Regions from separate parts of the Clostridium saccharobutylicum DSM 13864 genome, predicted to be linked through region 1. Evidence: riboswitches for the same ligand, from Rfam matches in the RefSeq annotation. Region 1 holds a riboswitch; the other holds the start of a gene.

What was found. A riboswitch is a leader RNA that binds a small molecule or an ion and turns the genes downstream of it on or off. The one in region 1 is predicted to bind cyclic di-GMP.
Region 2: linked by a shared signal. The riboswitch ahead of CLSA_RS17990 (hypothetical protein) and the one ahead of CLSA_RS05595 (prepilin peptidase) in region 1 are both predicted to bind cyclic di-GMP.

What each region holds. Positions count from the first base shown of each region.
Region 1 is NC_022571.1:1,276,386-1,280,607, reverse strand. It holds gene CLSA_RS05600 (GspE/PulE family protein) at 131-1,819, opposite strand; gene CLSA_RS05595 (prepilin peptidase) at 1,842-2,594, opposite strand; cyclic di-GMP riboswitch class II at 2,900-2,982, opposite strand; gene CLSA_RS05590 (type IV pilus twitching motility protein PilT) at 3,140-4,177, opposite strand.
Region 2 is NC_022571.1:4,103,597-4,107,818, forward strand. It holds gene CLSA_RS17985 (methyl-accepting chemotaxis protein) at 1-1,487, opposite strand, end outside; gene CLSA_RS17990 (hypothetical protein) at 1,933-2,310, opposite strand; cyclic di-GMP riboswitch class I at 2,401-2,548, opposite strand; gene CLSA_RS17995 (AAA family ATPase) at 3,011-4,222, opposite strand, start outside.

The DNA of each region.
Region 1 (4,222 bases):
TTGAACTGATATCTATATACAAAACATCAAATATTTTTCTTGTATCTAACACATTGAATATATTCTTTTTGTTATAACATATGTACTACATCTTGGTAAACATTTCATTTAAAATGTAAACACTATACTACTATTTTTGTATCATTGCTATTGTAGAAAGTTCTTCAATTGTCGTTACTCCACTTAAAACCAATTCTTTGCATTCGCTCTCCAATGTTTTCATTCCATTTTCTATAGAAATATCTCTAAGTATATCCGAATTAGCACCTGAATTTATAGCTTCCCTATGAGTTCTTGTCATTTCCATAATTTCATAAATACCAATTCTTCCAGAGTATCCTGTTTCATTGCAATAACCACAACCTTTTCCCTTATTCAAAATCAGCGGCTTATATACATCGTGTCCTAAAATTTCTTTTTCATGATCACTTGCCATATATTCTTCTTTGCAATTATCACATATTTTTCTAACTAGTCTTTGTGCCATTACTCCAACTACAGATGTTGAAACTAGATACGGCTTAACTCCCATATCTATAAGTCTAGCTATAGATGAAGGTGCATCATTAGTATGAAGTGTACTTAAAACTAAATGTCCTGTAATCGCAGCTCTAGTAGCTATTTCAGCTGTTTCTTCATCCCTGATTTCTCCAATCATCACTATATCCGGATCTTGTCTTAATATGCTTCTTAATCCACTAGCAAAAGTCAATCCAGCTTTTTCATTTACACTTACTTGATTTATACCATTCATTGTATATTCAACAGGATCTTCTACTGTTATTATGTTTACACTACTAGAATTCAACTCACTTAATATTGAATATAAACTTGTTGACTTTCCGCTTCCTGTAGGTCCGGTAACAAGTATTATTCCATGTGGGTTTGAAATTATTCTATTTAATTTCTTAATATTTTCTTTTCCCATTCCTAGTTGCTCTTTTTTTAATATGGATCCACCAGTATTTAAAATTCTTATAACTATCTTTTCTCCATTAACTACTGGAAGCACAGATACTCTAAGATCTACATCCATATTGTCTATAGTAACCATTGTTCTTCCGTCTTGTGGTATCCTCTTTTCAGCAATGTTAAGTCCTGCAAGTATTTTTATTCTTGTAACTATTGTCCCTAAACTTTCAATTCCAAGAGTATTTATAATTTTTAATTTACCATCAATTCTATATCTTATTCTAACTTCATTTTCAAATGGCTCTATATGAATATCTGACGCATTCATCTCTATGGAATTTTTAAACATAGACTCAACCATTTTTACAACTGGTGCACTATTTACTTCATTCATATCTGTTAAAGATACTTTGGAATTTTTACTAAATTTATTGCTTTCTTTCGAAAGTTGCATTACAGCATTATTAACCTGTTGACTACTATAATATATACCTATGAATTTACATATATCCTTCTTTTTAGCTATAAAAGATTCTATTTCAAATCCTGTAGATATTGCAACATCATCTATTGCAAATATATTTAAAGGATCTGATAATGCTACCTTAATTTTATTATTATCAAAGCCAAATGGGATTAATATATATTTATCACATAAATTTTCAGGTATTAAAGTTATTGCCTTTCTATCAAAATTTATTGTGTTTAGGTCAACTTTCTTTATCCCCGTTTGTTGTTCTATTGATTCAATTATGTCATCTTCTGTTACTATCTTACTATCTAATAATATTTCTCCAAGTTTTTTTCCAAGGGCCTTTTGAGACTTTAATGCTTCTTGCAATTGATATCCAGTAATTTTACCTGCATTGACTAAAATATTTCCTAGTCTTCTTTTTTCAGTTGCCACTTCCCCGTCTCACCTTCTCTTTCTAAACAAAGAAATTCCAATAAAAGTTTAATATTTCATTCTGCCAAATCATAGCTATTAAACTTCCAATTGCTATGCATGGACCAAATGCTATTTTTTCCTTAGCTTTCTTTAGTTTTAAACATAAAATAATTATTCCTATTGCTCCGCCTAATACAATTGATAAAAATAATCCAAGCATAATACCCTTCATACCTAAAAACAATCCACAAACAGTAGCTATTTCAATATCACCTTCCCCCATACCTTTTGTTAATACTACTATTAACCATATAATTACAAATCCTATTATTCCGCCTAAAATCAAATCAGTACTTTCATTTTTATAAAGAATCGTCTGAATTAATATAAATATTATTGCTATAATTCCCCCAAAAATCGTAGTGCTCGTAAATACAAATTGAGTATCATAATCTATAAATCCTATAACAATCAAAATCGATACTAAAATGCAATATTTTAAAGCAACTAATGTCAATCCAAATTGAAAGTATACGATTAAATATAGTACACAATTAAATAATTCTATAAGTGGATATCTCATAGAAATTTTTTCTTTGCAATATCTACATTTTCCTCTAAGAAAGATATAACTCATCACAGGTACTAAATCTAATGGACTTAAATTATGATTACATTTTGCACAATGTGATGGTGGAAATACAATGGATTCTTCCCTTGGTATTCTATAAATACACACATTCAAAAAGCTACCTATAACTAGTCCCAAAATTAAAATCAAGACATATTCCAAATTCCCACTCCCCTTATATTGGTTTATATTCATTTTATTTTCATTAATTACATATTTAAACATATTATTTATTAATTATATTCTTTTTTGTATATTTTTTCAAGAATTATTTCATTTAACTTCATAATATTTTAAATTAACATAGCTTTAACTATTTCTGCATAACAAAGTGACCACATTAAGCTCCCTTCGGAGTTATTTTCTTATCTATTTTTATACAGCATTAGCCCTAAAGCTACAACCTCAGGCTTTCAATGCTAGAAAATTCTATAATTTTCTGTACAATAAAAAAGCCGACCTTTATAAACTATAAAGGTCGGTTGCACTACTAACTCACCATATATAAAGCGCCCAATTACAATATATGGATCACAGTTTCCTTATAACTAAATTATCTTACATACATCTCATAATATTACTTTTAATAATATTATTCTTGCATATATTATGTTACCACTTATTTTTTTACCAGTCTAGCATTTTATTTATAATTAGCACAAATTATACTTTAAATGTTTAAATAATAACAAACTATTAATATTATATTAATTAATCTTGTTATTTCTTACCCATTTCTCATATTCATCACGAGATATTATATTATTATTAACTAATCTCTTTAAATCCATATCTATCGTTTGCATTCCAAACTTAGATCCCATTTGAATAAAACTATTTATTTGTTCATAATTACCTTCTCTAATCAAATTCTTTATACTTGGCGTACATACCATTATCTCCATTGCAGCTGTTCGTCCTGATCCTGATGCATTTGGAAGCAAGACTTGCGAAACAACACCTTTTAGCAAAGATGACAGCTGAATTTTAACTTCATTTTGATGACCAGATTCGAAAGAATTTATTATCCTATATATGCTATTAGCTGCTCCCATATTATGCAAAGTTGAAAATACCAAATGACCTGTTTGCGCTGCTCTCAACGCTATTTCTATTGTTTCAGGATCTCTCATTTCTCCTACCAATATAACATCTGGATCTTGCCTAAGTGCTGCTCGTAAACCCATAGCATAGCTTTTAGTATCCTGTCCAACTTCCCTTTGATTTACCATTGATTTATTATTTTCATAAATATATTCTATAGGTTCCTCTAAGGTAATAATATGTTTTTCCCGAGTGGAATTTATTTCATTCACCATAGCTGCAAGAGTTGTGCTTTTACCAGAACCTGTTGGCCCAGTAACAAGAACTAACCCATCATTTAATTCAGTAAAAGCTTTTAAAGCAGTAGCTTCTGTTAAATCTTTAAGTCTTGGTATAGATTCTTTAATAACTCTCAAACATATAGCAAAGCTGCCTTTGCATTTATAAACATTAACTCTGAAATTGGCAACTCCTGGTCTGTTATATTTAAAATCTATCTCTCCATCATCCAAAAATTTATTAAATTTATCTGGTATTAATTCCTTAATATATTCTTCGACAATTTGATGCGGTATTATATTTTCGCTTGCATTTACCAAAACTCCATCTATTCTCACCTTCGGAATCAATCCCGATGTAATATGTACGTCAGATACCTTATTTATGTCTATATCATCTAGCAATCTATCTATTTGAGCCATAGTTTTTCTCCTTTTAATCTATCAAAATATTTTTTATAATCTAGC
Region 2 (4,222 bases), 2.3 Mb from region 1:
ACTAAATTACTTACAAATTCAGCATCTTTGCTATATTTATCTGCAACATTTATCATAGAATTATAATCATCCTGCACATCTGCAGACATAAAATTCAATAGTTCATGTGAACTAGATGATAAATCATTTACTGATGATATTACTTTTTTAGTTACATTTTGTATTTCAATTATTGTATTTTCAGACTCTTCTGCAAGATTTTTTATTTGATCGGCAACAACTGCAAAACTGCGCCCTGCTTCTCCAGCTCTTGCAGCTTCAATAGATGCATTTAATGCTAACAGATTTGTTTGACCCAAAACTCCTTTAATTGTTTCAGATAATATATTAATTTCTTCAACCACCTTTGATTGTTTCATGGCAATTTTCAAGCTCTCATTTATTGTATTAAATATACCTAAACTTCTTTCTTGTGACTTTATAACACTATCTCTTGTGTCAATTGCTCTTTTATTTATCTCAGAAGCTTCCATTGCACCTTCTTCAGCTTTTTTAGCTATGGACTTAACAGCTCTTTCTATTTCATTAGCCGTTGAATTCATTTCCTGTGCAGATGCTGCTGTTTCTTCCATACCCGCAGATAATTCTTCTGTTGTAGCAGCCACCTCTTCTATGTTTCCATTTAAATTATTTATATCTTCTGAAACATTAATTACTACTGTTTCTATGGAATTAGATTCATCTTTTACCTTTCCAATCAACTGCTTTAAAGAATTTTGCATCAATTGTATCGTATTTGCAATTTCACCAATCTCATCTTTTCTATTTATAAATTGTTCCGATTCATTAGTTGTGAAATCACCTTCAGCTACTTTTTTCAAATGATTTACACCTAATATAAGAGGATATGATATAGACTTTGAAATAATAAATGTAAGAATTGTCCCAATACCTATTGCAATCAAAAAGATTATTAAAAATACCACTTTAGAAGTATCAAAATTTTTAGTATTCTGAATACTTAATTGCTCTGCCAAATTAGTATTATATATAGCAATTTCCTTTAACGCATCTTGAAATTGTTTTTCATTGCTATCAACAGTTTTAAGTTCATCCATTGCAGCTTTTTGATCACCTTGAACTGCTAATTTAATAGCAGAATCTCTTACGCTTGTATACTTTTCAAGGTTACTTTCAATAACCGGAATCCTATCTGTTTCATATTGATCATTAGCAACTTGCTTATATTTTTTCCAGTTTTCAGAAAAATTTTTTTGTCTTGTTTCAATATCCTTTACTGTCTCACTTTGTTTATTTTTATCTTCTGTATGCAATAATATATAATATAAATCTGCTTCTATAGCTCTAGCTTGATTTCTATTGTCATTTAACCATTGAACACTCAATAAATTATCTTTGTATAATGCTGTAATATCTTTATTCGACTTTGAAATATAATAATATCCAACCCCACTCATTATGCTTGTAAGAAACAACGATATAGCTGAGAATAATATTAATTTTGATTTTACTTTTAAGTTGTTCACATAATCACCCCTCGACATAATTATACACTATATTCTTACATTCTCAATATGTACCAACAAAAAACATCTTATACGTCATCATATTTTCAATTACTATTAAGTAATTTAAAAACTTTCATAAAATTACTTAAATTGTCAAAAACAACACTTTACTAATTAATAGTTTTTCATAATTATAAATAATGCAAATTTTTTATTATAAAATCAAATAAAAATGACCTCTGCTTATTAACAGAGGCCAATCCCATAAATTTGAATAAATTCAACTACATAAATTAACGCTGAATACTTCCCTATTATTATTTTTTTCTTTAATATTTCTTATTAATATAAAATACCCTTTTTATATTATAATTCTCATTCTAGCCACTTAAGTGTGACTTATTACTCTCAATTAATAAATTACCCTTACCTTGTATTACATTCTAAGTTATTCTAAACACCCTTATTTAACCATAGCTGAAAGATTAAACATTTCACTAACATTATAATCAACAATTCCATACCTAGAACTCCAAGTGGATATCATATCATCTTGCATTGTACAAGTGCATATAATATTACTCAACAACGAACTTTTGTTATTATCTACTTCATCATATAATTCTGGATTAAAAATAACTGCATTATTATAATCTGTTTGTGATTTTGTCATGATTGAATTTACTTCATCCATACTAACATTGCCAAGCAACGAATCTACATTTGAAGTTCCTTCATCATTATTTTTCGCTACGGATACGTTTACCAAAGATGCTTTCGAAACCAAAGTAAACATCGATGACATCATAAATGATATCTTCCTTAAAAAACTTTTTTTCATATGACCCTACCTTTCATCGTGAAAAAGGGAAATAGGTCAATAAAAATGGACCAAAAAAATATTAATCACAGTTCCATTCCTATGATCTCCCGTGGTAACCGGCTGCCATCCACATAAGAAATATTTAAGAATAGTAAGCACATCAACTAGTCTATTTTTTCATATTTCTAAATAACTTTAGTGGTTCAGGCCCTTGGCTTTGCGTCTCACAGTTTCCCATGATTTGCCTTTTTCACTTTTTACTTTTTTTAATATTCAATTAAAAGCTTTATATTTTTTAGAACTTTTGTATCTTATAAAATATAAATCAATAATTTTCAATATCCAGGTAAAATTCTATCACATTGCTCTGAAATAAACAACATAAAAATCACGAAATTTTCAGGTATTATTAACCAAATGTAACTTTATTACATAGACGAACAACTTATAACTTAAAACTACTGTCGTAATTCACCACAATGAAACTTAATTTTCTTAAAGAATATTTTAATGAATAGTACTATATTTTCAGTTAGTCAACACATAGTTTTAAATTACAATTTGTTTATCCTATGGGTAAATTTAATCCAGTTCTCTTATAAAAATTAATAAATTTCAATCATAAACAGCTTTGTTTTTCTCAATATTTAGCATATATTGTGGTAGCCGCCGGCTTAACTTTACTCATATGTTTGTTATATGTAATTTTAGTTTTATTCTAATCAAAATAGATATCCGAAAATTCCATATCAGTTATATCAACACAACTACTTGCATTCTCAACTTGAGTTTGTATATCTTCAGCTTCATCTTCATCTAACCTTTTAACTGGGATTTCGATAATAAACTTACTACCTTTACCTAGCTCACTAGATACAGATATTTTTCCTCCATGAAGTTCAATAAAAGATTTCACAATAGACAGTCCTATTCCGCTTCCTTCATTTCTTCTTGTGAATGTATTGTCGATCTGATGGAACCTTTCAAAAATAATATCCATTTTTTCTTCTGGTATTCCTATTCCAGTATCATCTACAGAAATTATAACCTTAGAGTTTTCATTTAAAACTTTCACAAATATATAACCATTTTTCGGTGTAAATTTTATAGCATTTGAAAGAAGATTAAGTAATGATTTTTCAATTTTATCAGAATCTACAGCTATAATCCGCTCTTCTTCATCTGTATCAAACAATACTGTTATTTCTTTTAATTCAGCATATTTTATAACCGATGTTGTTATATTCTCTATTAAGTTAATAATATTTAAATTTTTAAGCTCTAATTTTTTCAATCTCGCATCAATTTTAGTTATATCAATAATATTATTTACTAATCTTAATAATCGATAACAATTCTGCTTAATCGTCTTTATATGATTAAATAAGTTTGCATTATTTTCAGCCGAATTATTTTTAATATTAGCTTCTATTAATTGTATTCCACTTAATATAACGGCAATTGGTGTTCTAAGCTCATGGCTTATATTTGCAATAAAATTAGTCTTGTCTAAATTTGCCTTATTAGCTTCTGCCTTTGCTCTAATAAGTTCCACTTCAGTTTTTCCGTACTTTTGTATTTCGTCCTTAATGATAGCATTAACTTCCTCTATGATAGTATTGGTTTTATCAATTTCATTTGTTTTGCTTATCATAATTGGTATATTTTTTATTTTATTATCAATGTTATTAGAACTTCCCTCTTCATTAGGTAAATTAGAAAGAAATTTCTTTTTTAAAAGACTTACTTCTTCAACTGCTTTCTTTGCCATTTTAAGCTCATTTTCAACTACTTTTCTTTCAGATATATTCATATGAATACCAGACATTTTAATCGGTTTATTACTTGTATTCCATTCAGTAACTCTTCCTGTTCCTAATATCCAAACCCACTCACCATTTTTATGTTTGATTCTAAATTCACATTCATA